One region of the Psychrobacillus sp. NPDC058041 genome, then DNA from elsewhere that is predicted to be linked to it. Evidence: a T-box and tRNA genes for the amino acid it is inferred to sense, from the RefSeq annotation. Region 1 holds a T-box; the other holds one or more tRNA genes.
What was found. A T-box is a leader RNA that pairs with one kind of tRNA and senses whether it is charged. The one in region 1 lies ahead of ileS (isoleucine--tRNA ligase), so its partner is inferred to be a tRNA-Ile.
Positions count from the first base shown of each region.

Region 1 (9,985 bases):
GTGGCTTATAAACAACAAGCACATCTTCATCTTCATATACAACTTCTAAATTCAGGTCCTCCGCAACAATATCAAGCTCAATTGCTTCGGGAGGTGCAACGACAATAACGTCGCCTTCCTTCACTTTATAATTTGATTTGGCTGCTTCGTTATTTACGAGTACATGTCCTTCTTTTATAAAGTTTTGAATCTGTGTACGTGACCATTCTGTTTCATAAGATGCAATAGCTTTATCAATACGCTCTTTTGCTTGTTCTTTTTCTATTATAAAAGTTAAATCTTCCATTACTTCACCTTTTTCTTTCCAGCTCGTTCTTCTTTTAAAATGAATAATATAATAATTACAACACCTATTGTTAATGAAGCATCAGCGATATTAAAAATAGGGAAATCATAATTAATAATTGGTATTAACACATGGACAAAATCAACTACTTCGTTTCTCCAAACACGATCGATAAAATTCCCAATCGCTCCACCTAGTAACAACATTAAACCAACCTGAAACATTGGCTTTCCTTTAGCTTCTTTATGAAAATAATAAATAATCGCAATAATTACGATAATCGTGATTATTGTAAATAAACCCATTTGTCCTTGTAACATTCCCCATGCGGCACCACGATTTCGATGAGAAAGTAATTCAAAATAAGGATCTAATATAGAGATTCGGTCATGAAGAACCATATTTTTTACAATCAGCCATTTTGTCCACTGATCAAGCGCAATAACAAATGCAGCAAGTCCATAAAATTTCCACACATTATTTCCCCCAATATCAAATTCACCTTGGCGTATCTTCGTCAAGATGAGTTAAGGAAACTAGCCTAATAGCTTCGATTATGACTAACTGGCATTCATCAAGCAGACATGAGTTCGCTCAATATATTCCTCAAAATAATCTTTGACTTCTTCCAAAGGCAGTAACAATATTTATTCGAGTGTTTGAAACCCTACTAAAAATAGTTATCAGAATCTACACTAGTTTACCATACAAAGTAATCCTAAGTAAAAGAGCAGGAACAAAAAATGTGGCCCTACTTAATTCGGACCACATTCACTAAATTAGATATAATGTTTTTCTATTACATCCGCACAGCGAGTACATAAAGTTGAATGTTTTTCATTCGCTCCAACTGTTTCAGAAATTGTCCAGCAACGCTCACATTTCTCACCATTAGCTTTTTCAACTAATACGGAAGCATTTTCAAGAGCTAAACTATTTTCTGGTGCATCTTGTTTAACACCACCAAGTGTAAATTGAGAAACAATGAATAATTGAGCAAAATCAATAGCATCTGTGTCAAACAACGGTTTAAATTCATCTTTTACAAACAATGTTACTTTTGCTTCTAATGATTTACCGATTGTTTTTGCATTTCGAGCTTCCTCAAGTGCTTTTAACACATCATCACGTAATTCCATAATTTTATCCCATTTAGCAGACAATGCTTCGAACTCCGGATACTCGACAGCTTCTGGCATATCTGTAAGCTGAATGCTTTCTTCTGTTTCATTTTCTAAATAAGCCCATAGCTCATCTGTAGTATGAGGTAAAATCGGTGTCATCAACTTCAATAATGCGAGAAGTGTATCATACATTACCGTTTGCATAGCACGACGATCTGTATGATCTTGTCCATAAATATATACAACATCTTTTGCAATATCTAAGTAGAAGGAACTTAGCTCGCTCGAAACAAAATTATTAACAATATGATAAACGCTTGCAAAATCATAACGCTCATATGCTGCTTCTACTGTTTTAATAACTTCTTGTAATTTCATGTACATATATTGATCTACTTCACGAAGATCTTTAAATTCGACACGGTCATTAACAGGATGGAAATCACTAACATTACCGTGCAAGAATCGGAATGTATTACGAATTTTACGATATACTTCAGATACTTGTTTAAATATAGCATCAGATACACGTACGTCAGCAGTATAATCCACAGAAGCAACCCATAATCGAACGATATCTGCTCCAAGTTGGTTAATAACTTTGGCAGGTACGATAACGTTTCCAAGTGATTTACTCATTTTACGTCCATTTCCATCTAACGTAAATCCATGACTTAGTAAACCTTTGTACGGAGCGTGCCCAAACATTGCAGTGCTTGTGATTAAGGAAGAGTTAAACCAACCACGATATTGGTCAGAACCTTCTAAATACAAATCTGCTGGGAAAACTAAATCATCACGTTCTTCTAACACACCTTGATGTGTTGAACCAGAATCAAACCAAACGTCCATAATATCAGTTTCCTTCGTAAAGATACCATTTGGACTTCTAGGATGAGTAAATCCTTCTGGTAATAATTCTTTTGCTTCTTTTTGGAACCAAATATTAGAACCATTTTCACGGAATAACTTTGATACATGAGAAATTGTTTCTTCTGTCAGAATTGGTTCCCCATCCTCCGCGTAAAATACTGGAATAGGAACTCCCCATACACGCTGACGAGAAATACACCAGTCTCCACGATCGCGGATCATGTTAAAAAGTCTAGTTTCACCCCAAGCCGGTGTGAAGGATGTATCACGGATTGCTTGTAATAACTCATCTCTAAATGATTCAATTGATGCAAACCATTGTGCAGTTGCACGATAAATAACTGGTTTTTTTGTACGCCAATCATGTGGATATGAATGTGTAAAGAATGTAAGTTTTTCAAGAGCCCCTACTTCATCAAGCGCTTCTGTGATTGCTTTGTTTGCTGTGTCATAGAATAATCCTTCGAATCCTGGTGCTTCTGAAGTCATTACTCCACGATCATCTACTGGGCAAAGTACATCTAGTCCATAAGCTTTACCAACGTAGAAGTCATCTTCCCCATGTCCAGGAGCTGTGTGAACACATCCTGTCCCTGATTCAGTTGTAACATGCTCTCCAAGTATAACAAGCGAATCTCGATCATATAAAGGATGTTTGGCAACAAGTCGATCCATATCTTTCCCGACTACAGTACGTTCTATCGAGTATTCTTCCCAACCAAGCTCTGTAGCTACAGATTCCACTAAATCTTTTGCCACCACAAATTTAGAAGCTTTTGCACTAACTACAGCATATTCTACATTTGGATGCAATGAGATAGCCAAGTTAGCTGGAATTGTCCAAGGAGTTGTCGTCCAAATAATTATTTTTGTACCCTCTTCAAGAACACCTTTTCCCTCTGTTATAGCAAAGCTAACATAGATAGAAGGTGACTTTTTATCTTGGTATTCAATTTCTGCTTCAGCAAGTGCAGATTCACTTGAAGGTGACCAATAGACCGGTTTTAGACCCTTATAAATGTATCCTTTTTTCGCCATTGCACCGAAAACCTCGATTTGACGAGATTCAAAAGCTGGAGTTAGCGTTACATATGGATTTTCCCAATCTCCTCGCACACCTAGACGCTTAAATTGAGAGCGTTGGTTATTAATTTGTTCATACGCATATTCTTCACAAAGCTTTCTGAACTCTGCTAAAGACATTTCTTTGCGTTTTACTCCTTTATTTGTAAGTGCTTGTTCAATCGGTAAACCATGTGTATCCCAGCCTGGAACATAAGGGGCATTGAAACCACTCATTGATTTATATCGAACAATCATATCTTTTAAAACTTTGTTTAATGCGTGTCCCATATGCAGATCACCATTTGCATAAGGAGGGCCATCATGTAATACGAAGAAAGGACGTCCTGCTGTTCTTTCTTGTACTTTTCTATATATGTCCATTTCATTCCATTTTTCTTGAACATCTAATTCCTTCACTGGTAAATTTCCACGCATTGGGAAATCTGTTTTTGGCATTAATAACGTGTCTTTGTACTCCATCTAATAATTCCTCCTTAATTTAATCAATACACCTAGGCTTATTTGCTTCCGCTTCACTTTCGTTCAGCTCCGCAGAAAACATTTGCTTCCGCTTCACTTTAGTTCAGCTCCGCAGAAAACATTTGCTTCCGCTTCACAGCAAGCTTCAATTTTATCAATTGGCTCTGTTAAACGATATTTTCGTTAATCACGAAAATTAGTATGCTTTCCGTGGGCGAGCGCCGATATTCCACATACTTGATAAAATAAAAAAACTCCTCATCCCAAAAAGGGACGAGAAGTTATTGCTCGCGGTACCACCCTACTTGCGATTTACAAAAAATCGCCTCTTAGTATGCCATAACGGGGCATAAACCGAAAACACTTAGCAACATTCTTAAAGTTCAGTGTCTTTGCTCCAAAGTGATAATCTAAAAAGTTTTGTTGCTTGAGCTTCCACCATCCTCAAGTCGCTATTTCTAAACTCATTTAGACGTCTTTATCAACGCATAATTATATGATATGAAATTATTATAGGAAAAGTAAGTGCATCAGTCAAGAATGTATTAGTCCTCTGTTATAGAAATGCGATCTATTTCTGTTGTATCTACATCATATTCCATTAAATGATTCCAGTCATCGGTATTAATCAAGTCTAATTGTGCCTCGATAAGCATTTTGAAACGATTCCTAAAAACTTTAGATTGCTTTTTCAGTTCTTCAATTTCAAGTGCTATTCTTCTAGCTTTTGTAAGTGCTTCATTCACAATTCGGTCGGCATTTTTTTCTGCCTCTTTTACAATCAGCTTTGCTTCTTTTTGAGAGTTGCGGCGGACTTCTTCTGCTGCTTCCTGTGCTACAACGATAGATTTATGTAAAGTTTCTTCAATCGATGTAAAATGCCCAACTCTTTCGCTTGATGATTTAAGTTTTGTTTCCAGTTCTTTTTTTTCTTTTAATAGAATTTCAAGATCTTTCATAATTTGATCTAAGAATTCATTAACTTCATCCTCATTGTACCCTCTGAATCCTTTACCGAATTCCTTGTTATGTATATCAAGTGGTGTTAATGGCATATATTCCATCTCCTTTACTTTACTTTCCTAGCATTCTTATCTTCTATTATACATTTAGGAGCTAGCGAATACATCAAAATTCGAATATATTTATTGATTATTTAATTTTTTGTTCTAATCGACCTATTTGTAGTCTAATTTTGTCTTTTTTTGTTCTTCCTTCAATCATTAATATTTTTACTCTACCTAAACCTCTAATAGATATTAAATCTGATTCTTGAAGTTCCATGGAAATTTGATCTTTTTCAGACCAGTTCACTTTTACTTTACCACTTTGAATGAGGGCAGAAGACTTTTGGCGAGAAATATTAAAGATAGCTGAAATAACACTATCTAACCTTAAGGAACTTACTGTTAGAGATTCTGATGTCCATTCCTCTCGCTGTGGAAAATAATTTAATCGGTCTTCAACTATTTCAATATGAACTTTTACTTTTCCAATCCCAACAAAATTTGCTCTGACATAATCTATTACTTCGGTTGCAACAACAAATTGAATTGCACCGTCTTCGACACGAATATCTCCAAATTTACTGCGATCAATTCCTAAGGACATCATAGAACCTAATACATCCTTATGACGTAATGTAACAAACTTATTTGGGTAATGAACCTCGACAACGGTCATAGCAAAGTCTTCATTGGTAGGTATATAATACGAAGGATATAAAAGAACTCTCTTTCGTTCTACATCCTCCAATGCTCCATCTGTAGCAGATTCAATATCTCCGTATTGTCTTCGTATAGAATCTACAATAAATTGCTGCCTAGGATCTAAAAAATCAGTTAACTTCGGAGCATATCGATCTTCTACTTCACGCATAATATTCATTACTTGTTCAATGAATGGCTGCTCTTCTTTTCTAAAATGCTGTAATACATTTTCCATTATAATATTCCCTCTCGAATATAGTAAAAAACCTCACAGAAGTGAGGTTTCAGACTGTTGACAAACGCTCGAATTCTTCATTGCTTTCTCCCGTGCAAGAAAAAACGAACTTGACTGGCAAGCGTTTTCAAGACAGTCAGAAGTGATACCACCAAAAATGACTTTGTCAACACCTTAAGACCTCACAGAATGAGGGAGTTGACTACATTTTTTTATAAAGGATTAAAAATAGAACAAGGAAAAAGATACACGCTTTTATCAAACGAACTACCGAGTTTTTCATCACTATGATCGTGTGGTTAGGCATAAATCTCACATTTTTTCTCTATCTATTAATCCAAAAGTGCACTGAGATGAATCTAAGCTTTTAGAAAAAGTATATTAATGATATTATCCCTCTAAGTGCAATATTTAATACAAAAATTGCAACAATTGGAGAAATATCAATCATACCGATTGGAGGAATAATCTTTCTAAAAGGTTCTAAATATGGTTCGCATATTCTTCCTAACACACGTCCAAAACTCGATTGTTGAATACTTGGTACCCAAGACATGAATATATATATGAATAATGCATAGGTATAATATTGTACAAGTTTACTTAACAAGAATAATACTAAGGTCATGATATTATTTACTCCTCTTTCAATCTAGGTCGTTATAATAATAATCCGATATTGCGCCTGCCACTTCAACAGAATCTGGTGCGCACAGGAAAATATCCGTACCTATCCGTTGTATGTCTCCTCCTAAAGCGTACACTGTCCCACTTAAAAAGTCGATGATTCTTATTCCTTGTTCTTTATCAATGCGTTGTAAATTTACTATAACAGCCTTTTTGCTTTTTAAATGTTCGGAGATATCTTGAGCTTCTGCATACACGCGTGGTTCGATTAGAATCACTTTAGATGACTTTTGTACATTTTGAAGACTTACAAGATTAGTTGCGGCTGTTTCTTTAGGTGCTGCGTTATATTTTCTTTCTTTAGTGGAGGGTCTAACCGGCTGCTGTTTTATATTACTTTCCACTGGCTTTTGTTGTTGAGTTCTTAGTTGCTGATCTGTTGAAGTTTCTTCATCTTCTTCCAAGTAGAAGAAATTTTTCATCCAGTCTTTCATACTCATTTAGTTTCCTCCCTCTCTTTACCGACTAAAGCTGTACCTATTCTAACATATGTTGCGCCTTCTTCTATAGCAATCTCATAGTCACCTGACATACCCATTGATAATTCCGTACAAGGTGCATGTGCAAAGCTTTGTTTAGAAATTTTCTCCTGTAGTTGTCTTAAGTTATGAAAGACCTTTCTAATAACTGACTCATCCTCAGTATTTGGAGCCATTGTCATTAAACCTATTACTCGTATTCGGGAATAACTTTCTAGTTCTTTTATAAAAGATTCTACATCATCCATTGCTAAACCATGTTTGGATTCTTCTTCAGCTACATTCACTTGTACAAAGCAATCCTTAACCGAAGTAGCTCTTTTTTCTATTTCCTCCGCCAAACTTATTCGATCTAATGAATGTAAAAAATCTATATTATTAATGACCGATTTTACTTTTCTTGTTTGCAAAGTTCCTATGTAATGCCATTTGACATTTTCTTTAATGGCATCTAATTTATTTTTTAGTCCTTCAGGACGGTTCTCACCTAGATGTTTCACTCCAGCTTGAATTACCTGTTCAGTTCTTTCTACAGAAACTTCTTTAGTAACAGCAATAATAGTCACATCTGAAAGGTTTCGATTACTATGTAAACTAGCAGCTTCCATATTATCAATTATCTTTTCTAAATTTTGTTGAACATTTGTCATGTAAAAACCAACTTTTCATCAATTGTTTTTGTTTATTGTATCAATGATATACCGTTTTATCAATTATGAATCAATCTAGTAACATATTTTTTGATACAATTATTACATCTTTACCAATTATCGATATATTTTGAACAGCAATTTTTTTCGTTTCATTCTTTTTGTTAAAAAAATTTGGATATGCTCCTTGCGCTTCTACTATGAACGATAGGATGAAACCTGTTTCTTTATCAATTTCCGCGTCAACTATATATCCTAGTAATTGGCCACTATTCGCTTCAATTACTTCTTTTTGTTGCGCATCAGAAAATTTCAACCCAACTCCCCCTTTATCTTATTATATGAATGAAAAATAAAAAAAAAACGCTTTTTCTTTTAAGAAAAAGCGAAATACTAGTATTAAGATTCTTTTGGGTTCAACTGACCTTGAATAATAGATAGAGCACTTTTTTCAAGTCTCGATATTTGTGCTTGTGATAATCCTAGGTCCATCGCAATTTCTGTTTGAGTAGCCCCATAGTAAATACGTTTTGTCAATATCTTCTTTTGCCTGTTATCTAATTTTTGAAAAGTTTCTTTCACTGTAAAATAAGTAACCCATTGCTCTTCCGATACATCATTATCACATAATTGATCCATCATATAGATAGCATCTCCTCCATCGCTAAAAATGGGTTCTTGTAAGGAAACAGGGTCTTGTATAGCATCTAATGACAATAATATATCTTCCACAGGTATTTCTAATACTTTGGAGAGATCTTCCAAAGTCGGTTCCTGCAAATGTTCGTTAATATATTGTTCTTTTGCTTTCATCGCTTTATATGCAATATCTCTTAATGATCTAGAAACTCGTACGGAGTGATGGTCTCTTAAATGCCTTTTTATTTCACCAATTATCATAGGAACAGCATATGTTGAAAACCGAACATTATGCTTTAAATCGAAGTTTTCAATTGACTTGATAAGCCCTATACACCCGACTTGAAATAAGTCATCTGCTTGTTCACCTCGATATGCAAATCGTTGAACAAGACTTAATACTAATCGTAGGTTACACATGACCAGTTCATCTTTTACTGAATCTTCTCCTGCTTGTAAACGGATAAAGAGTGCCTTCATTTGTTCGTGGGAAAGTAAAGGAAGCTTAGATGTATCAATGCCGCATAATTCTACTTTTGTTCTCGTCATAGATCTTCCTCCGGACTTTTTAATTGTTCTTAATCAGTTTGTCCGGTAGGTTGAACTTTATTCGGAAGGTGCGGCATCCAATTTCACCCATTATGCAATTGGTTCATTTAACAGCTCTTTTAAATCTAAAATTATTTTTTTCTCTAAACGAGAAATATACGATTGTGATATTCCTAGATGATCTGCCACTTCTTTTTGAGTCATTTCTTCCTTTCCATTCAGTCCAAAACGACATTGCATAATATACTTTTCTCGATTACCAAGTAAATTAATTGCTTCAAAAACATGCTGCCGTTCTAATTTCTTTTCTACATCTTCAATAATTAAGTCTTCACTTGTCCCTAAAATATCTGACAAGAGAAGTTCATTTCCATCTGAATCAGAATTTAATGGTTCATCAAAAGATACCTCTGATTTCATTCGATTCGTTTTGCGTAAATGCATTAAAATCTCATTTTCAATACATCTTGAAGCATACGTTGCAAGTTTTATTCCCTTATCCAAATTAAATGTCTCTACTGCTTTAATAAGTCCGATTGAGCCAATACTTATTAAATCTTCTATATTCGTATTAGTTTGGTCGAATCTCCTTGCAATATATACTACAAGTCTTAAATTTCGCTCAATTAATACATCTCTCGCATATTCATTTCCATCCATAAAAGCAAGAAGCATTTCTCTCTCTTCATCTCTGGATAATGGTTTAGGCAACGATTCATTACCGCCAATATAATGTACTCCACTTCTTCTTAAAGAGAGGAACCAAAAATAAAATCTACGAAAAAATTTTAATATCATCATCCTAAACTCCTTTTCTTTAGATGGTAATATGCTGAGCTATGTAATATTCCTTCAACTCCATGTGGAAATTTATCACGTAGCTTTGTCATAACAATATATCCTTTTGGCAAATCCTGTCCGTCTACTTTCCAATTCTCGTATTTTATCCCGATTACCCACGTTTTTTCTTGTTGAATCGTTGCAATAGGTATTAATCTCAATTTAGTTACGAACTCTTTTGGCAGATTATCCAAACCTACTTTTCGATCAAATTCCCAATCGCTAATCGCTCGAAACAGAGTTTCGGGAAGTATCTCTTGTAACACTTCAGCAGCAACAAAATGAACCGGATCATTTGAAAGTGGCTCTTTGCAAACATTACCTGAGTCAATAAAAAGAGTAAGTTCTTTTGCTTTGCCGAATAACGTG
Region 1 is NZ_JBHVRO010000001.1:314,742-324,726, reverse strand. It holds gene ACFVR1_RS01490 (RluA family pseudouridine synthase) at 1-286, opposite strand, end outside; gene lspA (signal peptidase II) at 286-762, opposite strand; gene ileS (isoleucine--tRNA ligase) at 1,066-3,828, opposite strand; T-box leader at 4,095-4,322, opposite strand; gene ACFVR1_RS01475 (DivIVA domain-containing protein) at 4,374-4,883, opposite strand; gene ACFVR1_RS01470 (YlmH family RNA-binding protein) at 4,981-5,772, opposite strand; gene ACFVR1_RS01465 (YggT family protein) at 6,140-6,400, opposite strand; gene ACFVR1_RS01460 (cell division protein SepF) at 6,420-6,899, opposite strand; gene ACFVR1_RS01455 (YggS family pyridoxal phosphate-dependent enzyme) at 6,896-7,588, opposite strand; gene ACFVR1_RS01450 (YlmC/YmxH family sporulation protein) at 7,659-7,904, opposite strand; gene sigG (RNA polymerase sporulation sigma factor SigG) at 7,988-8,776, opposite strand; gene sigE (RNA polymerase sporulation sigma factor SigE) at 8,867-9,574, opposite strand; gene ACFVR1_RS01435 (sigma-E processing peptidase SpoIIGA) at 9,574-9,985, opposite strand, start outside.

Region 2 (9,985 bases), on a different contig from region 1:
TAAATAACTCTCTACGCATAAGTTTATTCGAAGCATTTCTAGGCAACTGCTCCACAAAGTAATAGGAAACTGGTTGTTTATAAGAAGCCATTTCTGTTTTCATAAATGCTTTTAGTTCTTCTTCGCTAACATCTTCCTTTAATACAACAAATGCCACAGGAACTTGTCCCCATTTGTCGTCATGCTTTCCAACAACACCTGCTTCCTTTACTGCTGGATGTTTCACTAACGATTGCTCTATTTCTGCTGGATATATATTTTCTCCACCAGAAATGATTAAATCGGATCGTCGGTCCACTACAAATAAATACCCTTCCTCATCGATATAACCTATATCACCTGTATGAAGCCAACCATCTACTAGAGGATTTTTCAACTCAGCAGCACCTACATAGCCCATTGTCACATGAGGTCCTTTAATACAAATTTCTCCTATTTTCTCTTCCCCATCAATACGAACATCTGCAAAGAAAAGTGGTTTACCTGCAGAGCCTAACTTTCGTATAGCATCTTCGCTAGATAAGGTCGTTGTTTGAGAAGCAGTTTCTGTCATTCCATATGTTTGTAGCACGGGAATATTTCGTTGAATTGCTCGTTCTAAATAGTTTAACGGCACTGGCCCCCCACCTACCAGCATCGATTGAAATGTATTCGGAAAGAATAAATTTCTTGCTTCTAGAACCGAAATTATTCTTTCTAAAGTTACCGCAACGACAGACATTCTAGTAACTGTACCACTCATAATTTCTTCCACTGCTTTTTCTGCATCAAATTTAGCATGAAGATTAACCGTCATTCCATACACAACAGAACGCATTAAAATGGAAAATCCACTAATATGAAACAAAGGGACTGTGCATAACCAACAATCATTTGGTTGAATCCCTAAATTTACTGCAGAACCCATCGCATTCATCACATGATTTTCGAGTGATTGGCGAACCCCTTTTGGATTACCTGTCGTTCCTGACGTATACATAATAGTAATAGTTCGATTTTTAAACCAATCTTTTTCTATTTTAAATGTAGTCTGTACTGCCAAATTTATCTCCTCAAATGAAAGCTTATGTGAATACGCTAAAGATCTTTTTTCAAGAGAATCAACTAATAAATAGTCGGTATGACTATCTTGTATTTGAAAGTTCAATTCTTCCTCGGTTAAACGCTCATTTAACATAACTAACTCACAACCAAGCTGCATACATCCATGAATCGCAATGACTAATTGTGGATTCGATGAAGCTAAAATGGCAATTCTCATTCCTGACCTTATTCCTTTTGTATGTAGCTTTTCTGCAAATTCATTTGCTTCATTATACAGCTGTTCAAATGTCCAAGCTTGCTCGTTAAACCTTAAAGCAACTCGATTTGGTGTTAAACTTGAACGTTTTTTTAATAAATTCGGATACATAGTACACGTCTCCTTTATATATGGCTATCTTATATGTAATTGTTGATTTTGAAACATTTACTTGATTATAGTGGAACCCTGCAGCAGCGGAACAAAGACTAAGAACGCCACCTCTTGTGGCAAATCTTCCGTGTTAACAGAGCCCTTAGATAAAAAAGCTGCCCTATAAAAGGACAGCTTTCTCAATAATTCATTGATGCAATCATCACGGAAAACGTGGGAATTGACCGAAATCTGGTTTACGTTTTTCTTTGAATGAATCGCGACCTTCTTTTGCTTCATCTGTAGTGTAATAAAGAAGTGTAGCATCTCCTGCTAATTGTTGAAGACCTGCTAAACCATCTGTATCAGCATTCATAGCAGCTTTCAAGAAACGAAGTGCAGTTGGGCTCATTTCTAGCATTTCTTCACACCACTGTACTGTTTCGTCCTCTAATTGTGCATATGGGACTACCGTATTGACTAAGCCCATATCAAGCGCTTGCTGTGCATCGTATTGACGACATAAATACCAAATTTCACGCGCTTTTTTATGTCCAATAATACGAGCTAAATAACCGGAACCATACCCAGCGTCAAATGAACCAACTTTAGGTCCAGTTTGACCAAATTTAGCATTTTCTGCAGCAATAGTTAAATCACAAACCACATGAAGGACATGTCCTCCACCGATTGCATATCCAGCTACCATCGCTACAACAGGTTTCGGTATTACACGAATCAATCGTTGTAAATCAAGTACATTTAGACGTGGAATTTCATCTTCTCCAACATATCCACCATGGCCACGTACTTTTTGGTCTCCTCCTGAACAGAATGCATGCTCCCCTTCACCTGTCAAAATGATAACACCTACATTTTTATCATCGCGTGCGCGAGAAAATGCATCAATCATCTCCATCACTGTTTTTGGGCGAAATGCATTTCGTACTTCCGGACGGTTTATCGTCACTTTTGCAATCCCATTATAAAACTCATACTTAATATCTTCATATGTATGTAAGGTTGTCCATTCACGAGTCATCTTTAGTCCTCCTTCAAAATAATATCCTCTACTATTGTAGCAAACAATTCGGGATTTTCCACATGAATTGCATGGCCTACATTATTAATTTGCATATGTTTAACCTGAGGTAAAACGTTTTTCATATTCATAGCTATATCACAGAACTTTTGATCCAACTCTCCAGTAAGTAGAATAGTCGAAATTTCTATGTCTTTTAACTTTCCCCAATAAGAAGGTTGTATCCCTGTACTAAAACCTTTCAAACTGTTCGATAACCCCAATTCTGATCCTGCAAGTCTTTCTAACCGAATAGCTTGTTGTTTTTCGAATGATAAACTTTTTTGTGAATGAAATAAAGGAATGTTCTCCCAAAAATCGATGAAAGCAGAAATTCCTTCATTTAATATTCTTTCAGCAAGCAATTCATCCGCATGTTTTCTTCTAACACGCTCTTCTTCATTAACTAAACCAGGAGAACTACTTTCTAAAACTAACTTGTCTACACCGTATTTATCGGCATAAGCAAGGGCTAACCGACCTCCCATTGAATAGCCGACAAGAGTAAAATGATTCCATCCTAACAATTGAAATAACGAATGTAAATCTTCTATTTGTTCATCCACATAATACCGAGTAAAATCGATTGGTTTTGAGGTCTGCCCATGCCCAATTAAATCTACTGTTAATATTTCTATAGTTGGAGGAAGATACTTTACTACTTCTTCCCAAGTACTACTAGAACCTGTAAAACCATGTAAAAATACTACCTTTTTTTCAGCACCGATATGATTTCTCTTTAAATGGATGTTAATATCGCGAACATTTACAGTTAAGCTTTCCAAATCGAATCTAGCTCCTCTGAAATTGCAGCCCATAATTTTCGATGTGTATCCGTATTCACTTGGCGATTTGTAAACACCTCAATCATACGAATATCTTTCGACTTCTGTTCATTCAAAACAGCTTTTAATTCTTCTATCGATTGAACTGAATTATATTGCGCATCATACATAGTTGCAATATGCGAAAACTCCAGACCCGTAGGAGTACCGAATAAATGCTCAAAATAATTTGTTTCATTAGATTGAGGTAAGTAAGAGAAGATTCCTCCACCATCATTATTCATAATAACAATCGTTAAATCTGTTGGCTGAAATCTACTTAAAATCAGGCCATTCATATCATGAAGAAAAGCTAAATCACCTATTAGTAAATAACCCGGACGCTTAGTTCCCGCATGAATGCCTAATGCAGTTGAAACAACACCATCTATGCCGTTTGTTCCTCTGTTGGCATAGATTTGGATATCCTTCGTTGTTTTATTGAAAAACGTATCCACATCACGAATTGGCATACTACTACTTGCAAATAGATCTACACCATCTGTTAACGTTTCAAATAAAGTCGCTGCAAGTGCTCCTTCGTCTTCTTCCTCCTCCATATAAGCTTGAACATGTTTCGTAGCGATATCATTCGCTTTCGACCAATCTTCTAAGTACTTAGATGACTGTTTTTCTTCAATTGGAATCCATAAAGAAGAAGCCCCCACTTGAACATGGTGTGTCACGATATGAAGAGAGTCACGGAAAATAGGATCTTCATCTACTGCGATATAAACAGCTGGTTTACATGCTTTTAAAAATTGAGTAAGCGGTTTTGAAACAGGCTGTGCTCCAAAACGTACAACGACGTTCGGAACAACAAAATCTTTAAAGCCATTTCCTTTTAGTATCGCATCATACTGATCAATACATAAATGCATACACTCTTCTGGAATTGAGCTACGTAAATTAGACAAAGGATCTGCTAGAATGGGCCATTGAACCGCTTTCGCAAACTCCCAAAAACCTTTTGTTGTATGAAGTGAGTCTCCAACTATGAATAAACCCTTTTCTTCCGTTTGCAAAATACCTTTGTACCAATTAACAAACTCTTCTCCTGGCACAAGCTGACCTATTTCAGTCTGACTCATTTGCAGCATAGGATGTTGCTGCTCCATGTTAATTAACAGTGGCTCACGGAATGGTACATTTATATGAACCGGCCCCATTGGCAATGCTATTGCAGTGTTAATTGCACGATGAATGTGTCGTTCAATAAAAGGTAAACTTTCTTCGTTATTTTCAGGAATAGGGAAATCAACTGACCACTTCACATGCTTTCCAAACAAGTGGATTTGATCAATCGCTTGTGGTGCTCCTACTTCTCGTAATTCATGCGGACGATCTGCTGTAACAACAAGCAAAGGGATACGGGCATAGTAAGCCTCTACAATCGCAGGAAAAAAATTCGCTGCAGCTGTTCCGGATGTACATAGTAAAACCACTGGCGATCTTTTAGCTTTCGCGATACCTAAAGCAAAAAATCCTGCGGATCGTTCATCTATTTGACGGTAAAAATGAAAACCATCATTTTTTGCAAAAGCATATGCTAGAGGGGTCGATCTAGAGCCTGGACAAATTACAATATCTCTGACACCCGCTTGCTTTACTGTTTCTACAAATTGATTGACATAAGAAGTCAAATAAGAGTTGTTAGTCATTCATATTTCCTCCAAGTGTTCGAAGCATTGGTCGGAACTTCACGCGTGTTTCTTCAAATTCTTCCAAAGATGAGGACTCCGCTACTATTCCACCGCCAGCGTACAGATAAGCATGATCTTTTTCTAATAATGCGGATCGAATACCGACCGCAAACTCTCCATCACCTTCTGTATTTATCCAACCTATAGGTGCAGCATAATATCCACGATTCATTTGTTCGGATTCTCTAATGATGGTAACTGCTTCTTCTCTAGGCACCCCACCCATTGCTGGGGTAGGATGTAGTGCTTCTATCAACTGAAAAAGTGATGCTGAATTTTTTACTTTACCACTTATTGGGGTATGCAAATGCTGGATATCTCTGATTTTTAGTAATTTAGGTCTTGAAGGTACTTTTACTTCATCGCAATATTGCTTAAAGACATCATTAATCATATCCACTACATATTTATGCTCTGCTAAGTTTTTTGGATCAGCTAATAAACTTTCACCAAGTGCTTTATCTTCTACTGATGTTTCTCCACGTTTGATAGAACCTGCAATTCCTGCAGAAAGTGCCTCACCATGCTCTACTTTTACTAAACGTTCAGGTGTAGCACCAAAAAATATTTTATCATCTTTTTCTAATCCAAATAAATAACTCTCTGGTTGTTCTATGGAAGTATTATAAAGCACGCTTGAAGAAGAAAAAACCTCATCAAATGTTAATTTTAATGAACGTCCTATTACGACTTTTTTTACTTCCTTTCCACGAATTCTCTTTGTAACATTTTCTACAGCTTGTAAGTATTCTTCTTTTAAACGATCTTCTCTTTCCACTAATTTGGACTTTGAATGATTTTTAAGCTCTTTTACTTGAGCTGTGTGTATTAAAGCATCTCTTTCAATTCGAAGTTTTTCGAACGTCTCTATACTATGCTCTTCATCTGTTATTAAATGGATACTAACAAATGCTTGTTCATTTTGAATAACTAATTGAAAAGTAGATATTGCGAAAAACGCAGATGGGAATGTATCCCACTCTGAAGAGATTTTATTGAACGGATCAAACGAAAATCCTCCAAAAAGGATGGGGGATACATCTGCTTTTTCCTTTAAGGATAACTGACACAACTCTTTCCATTTTGAAGCAATATCCTGATATCTATTATCTTCAAGATCATTTGAAATGGTATGGGCATGTCCTAATCCTACTAATGTAAAAGTTTTCTCTTTATTTTGCCAAAAAAATCGTTTACCTTTATAACATTCATCTCCTGCCTCAAAAAAAGCATGAGAAGATAATCTCGATACTTCTATTGTTTCTGTATAAAAACGTAATGATGACTTCTTTTGCCCGGTGGTGTTCGGCATATATATTACCTCCGTATAAATAACCTTTTGTATAAAAGTTTCAATAGTGAAGCCCGCTTCGGCTTAATAAATTACGCACAAGACTTTAGACGTCTTTAAACTCTCAGTTGGTGTTTTTCCCCAAAACTGATTAAGTAAAATACTCTACCTTTAATCATACATCTTTCTACAGTTTTCAGCACACATTTAGTAGCGAATATATGCTAAAATTGAGGTTGATTCTTTTAAAGGAGAGAAAAAACCTATGTCACATGAACTAGAAGCCGATACAGGCTGGCGCATTTGGTGGAAATTAACAAGACCACATACATTGACTGCTTCATTTGCTCCCGTATTTTTAGGAACAATGATAGCTCTTTACTATGCAAACATTAACTGGCTATTATTTTTTGCTATGTTATTTGCTTGCCTTTTAATCCAAGCCGCAACAAACATGTTCAATGAATATTACGATTATGCGAGGGGACTCGATAGCGAAGAATCGGTTGGAATTGGTGGAGCAATTGTTAGAAATGGAGTTAAACCCAAAACCGTTTTGCAACTAGCTCTATTACTCTATGGAATTGCTGCATTATTAGGACTTTACATTTGCTATGAAAGCTCTTGGAAGTTATTAATTGTAGGGGCGCTCTCTATGGCTATAGGATATTTATACACTGGCGGGCCCTATCCTATTGCGTATACGCCATTTGGTGAATTATTTAGCGGGTTATTTATGGGAATGTTGATCGTTTTAATTGCTACTTACATTCAAGTCGGTACCGTACCAAACTTCGCGATTTTACTTTCAGTTCCAAGTGCTTTACTTGTAGCAGGGATCATGTTATCTAATAATACTAGAGATATTGTGGAGGATAAAGAGGGCGGCAGAAAAACAATGGCCATACTTGTAGGTAGAAAAAATGCCATCACTATATTAGCTTCTTACTTTATTATCTCTTACTTATGGATTGTTATTTTAGTAATTATGCAAGTTGTTACTCCTTGGACATTGTTAGTCTTACTAAGCATAAAAAAACCAATGCATGCGATCAAATTATTTAGAGAAAAAGAAAATTCAATCGAAGTAGCACCAGCAATGAAAGATACAGCACTTACAAACACGATATTTGTATTTTTACTTGGAATTGGGTTACTTTTAGGCTATTACATTTGAATAGACAGCTAGGAAATTTATTTTCCTAGCTGTTTTTCATTTAATTTGCTTGTTCACTTTCAAATCTATTAAGAAATGAACAAGCATCCTATGACCTTCACATTTAACGAATGCTGTAGACTAAACATAAGTTGGAAGTGAGTTCGTCACTTCCACCCTCTCTATTTTCGGTCCCCTTGTGGTAGGTGTTTGTCCGTCGCTCTCTTGGAATGTGAATGGACTTGGACTTTTGGTCTGGATAATACGAGATAAAACTCCTTCCTACTTTTTTAAAGGCGTCGGAAGATACAATTTCGAACGCGGCTCCGCTTCTTTATCGATCTATACTTCCTATTTTTCTCTACTTCTACTTAGTATTGATAGACAAATTATTTCTCCGAAGAATGTTGTCTTTCTTATTTGCTGGATACCCCAACAAATATTATAGAACCCAAAACTTATAGTATCTTTTTACAACATAAAAAAAAGGTAATCATATAAATGATTACCTTTTTTAAAACTATGACCCCTACGGGATTCGAACCCGTGTTACCGCCGTGAAAGGGCGGTGTCTTAACCGCTTGACCAAGGGGCCAAATATATGGCGGAGAAGGAGGGATTTGAACCCTCGCGCCGGTTGCCCGACCTACACCCTTAGCAGGGGCGCCTCTTCAGCCACTTGAGTACTTCCCCATATATATGGCTCCGAAGGTAGGACTCGAACCTACGACCAATCGGTTAACAGCCGATTGCTCTACCACTGAGCTACTTCGGAATAATGGTGGGCCTAAATGGACTCGAACCATCGACCTCACGCTTATCAGGCGTGCGCTCTAACCAGCTGAGCTATAGGCCCACTATTGGAGCGGGTGAAGAGAATCGAACTCTCATCATCAGCTTGGAAGGCTGAGGTTTTACCACTAAACTACACCCGCATAAATGGTGGCTCAGGACGGAATCGAACCGCCGACACAAGGATTTTCAGTCCTTTGCTCTACCGACTGAGCTACTGAGCCTACTTCGATTTATTTTAAGCACCGCATCTCTTCGTCAGCTGCTTAACCTAAATCTCTAAAAAATATGTACATTTATATATCTATTAAAACTTATAAATAAATGGCGGTCCCGACCGGGATCGAACCGGCGATCTCCTGCGTGACAGGCAGGCATGTTAACCGCTACACCACGGGACCATTTGGTTGCGGGGACAGGATTTGAACCTGTGACCTTCGGGTTATGAGCCCGACGAGCTACCGAACTGCTCCACCCCGCGACAATAATATATAATCTTTTAAATTTATTTATTTAAAGCCTTAATGCTTCCAACAACAATGATTTAAAAATGGAGGAGGAAGAGGGATTCGAACCCCCGCGCGGTATGACCCGCCTGTCGGTTTTCAAGACCGATCCCTTCAGCCAGACTTGGGTATTCCTCCGAAATATTGTTGGTGGACCTTGCAGGACTCGAACCTGCGACCGGACGGTTATGAGCCGTCTGCTCTAACCAACTGAGCTAAAGGTCCTTAAGATGGCGGCAGAGGGAGTCGAACCCACGACCTTTCGGGTATGAACCGAATGCTCTAGCCAGCTGAGCTACGCCGCCATGATCTTTACATTTTAACATTATTATGGTGGAGCCTAGCGGGATCGAACCGCTGACCTCCTGCGTGCAAGGCAGGCGCTCTCCCAGCTGAGCTAAGGCCCCATAATTTAATAACTGGTCGGGAAGACAGGATTCGAACCTGCGACCCCTTGGTCCCAAACCAAGTGCTCTACCAAGCTGAGCTACTTCCCGTCTATATGGCGCGCCCGGCAGGAGTCGAACCCACAACCTTCTGATCCGTAGTCAGACGCTCTATCCAATTGAGCTACGGGCGCATATATTTTTCAAAAAAGTGGTGCCGAGGACCGGAATCGAACCGGTACGGTAGTCACCTACCGCAGGATTTTAAGTCCTGTGCGTCTGCCAGTTCCGCCACCCCGGCACTTAAATGAATTTATGGAGCGGAAGACGAGGTTCGAACTCGCGACCCCCACCTTGGCAAGGTGGTGTTCTACCACTGAACTACTTCCGCTCGGTTATGAAATTAATGGTGCGGGTGAAGGGAGTCGAACCCCCACGCCTTGCGGCGCTAGATCCTAAGTCTAGTGCGTCTGCCAGTTCCGCCACACCCGCATAAATAATTCACTTAGAAAGTGATGAGCCATGTAGGATTCGAACCTACGACCCTCTGATTAAAAGTCAGATGCTCTACCAACTGAGCTAATGGCTCGAAATAAATGGTGCCGGAGAAAGGACTTGAACCCTCAACCTACTGATTACAAGTCAGTTGCTCTACCAGTTGAGCTACTCCGGCAAGAGTAGAAAATATGGTGGAGGATGACGGGCTCGAACCGCCGACCCTCTGCTTGTAAGGCAGATGCTCTCCCAGCTGAGCTAATCCTCCTGGGTAATATTACGATAAGTAGAGCATTTGTGCATCAACTTAATTTAATACTTTTATGTATTTATTGCAAGCCCAGCAATGTCCTACTCT
Region 2 is NZ_JBHVRO010000012.1:96,580-106,564, forward strand. It holds gene ACFVR1_RS16900 (o-succinylbenzoate--CoA ligase) at 1-1,411, opposite strand, end outside; gene menB (1,4-dihydroxy-2-naphthoyl-CoA synthase) at 1,617-2,435, opposite strand; gene menH (2-succinyl-6-hydroxy-2,4-cyclohexadiene-1-carboxylate synthase) at 2,438-3,259, opposite strand; gene menD (2-succinyl-5-enolpyruvyl-6-hydroxy-3-cyclohexene-1-carboxylic-acid synthase) at 3,247-4,959, opposite strand; gene ACFVR1_RS16920 (isochorismate synthase) at 4,952-6,313, opposite strand; gene ACFVR1_RS16925 (1,4-dihydroxy-2-naphthoate polyprenyltransferase) at 6,558-7,469, shown strand; tRNA gene ACFVR1_RS16930 (tRNA-Glu) at 7,972-8,043, opposite strand; tRNA gene ACFVR1_RS16935 (tRNA-Ser) at 8,051-8,141, opposite strand; tRNA gene ACFVR1_RS16940 (tRNA-Asn) at 8,149-8,223, opposite strand; tRNA gene ACFVR1_RS16945 (tRNA-Ile) at 8,228-8,304, opposite strand; tRNA gene ACFVR1_RS16950 (tRNA-Gly) at 8,310-8,383, opposite strand; tRNA gene ACFVR1_RS16955 (tRNA-Phe) at 8,389-8,464, opposite strand; tRNA gene ACFVR1_RS16960 (tRNA-Asp) at 8,566-8,641, opposite strand; tRNA gene ACFVR1_RS16965 (tRNA-Met) at 8,645-8,721, opposite strand; tRNA gene ACFVR1_RS16970 (tRNA-Ser) at 8,792-8,884, opposite strand; tRNA gene ACFVR1_RS16975 (tRNA-Ile) at 8,895-8,971, opposite strand; tRNA gene ACFVR1_RS16980 (tRNA-Met) at 8,978-9,051, opposite strand; tRNA gene ACFVR1_RS16985 (tRNA-Ala) at 9,078-9,153, opposite strand; tRNA gene ACFVR1_RS16990 (tRNA-Pro) at 9,167-9,243, opposite strand; tRNA gene ACFVR1_RS16995 (tRNA-Arg) at 9,250-9,326, opposite strand; tRNA gene ACFVR1_RS17000 (tRNA-Leu) at 9,345-9,433, opposite strand; tRNA gene ACFVR1_RS17005 (tRNA-Gly) at 9,449-9,523, opposite strand; tRNA gene ACFVR1_RS17010 (tRNA-Leu) at 9,540-9,624, opposite strand; tRNA gene ACFVR1_RS17015 (tRNA-Lys) at 9,649-9,721, opposite strand; tRNA gene ACFVR1_RS17020 (tRNA-Thr) at 9,730-9,805, opposite strand; tRNA gene ACFVR1_RS17025 (tRNA-Val) at 9,820-9,895, opposite strand; rRNA gene rrf (5S ribosomal RNA) at 9,966-9,985, opposite strand, start outside.
Region 2: it encodes a tRNA-Ile, which carries the amino acid that the T-box ahead of ileS (isoleucine--tRNA ligase) is inferred to sense. The anticodon was not compared.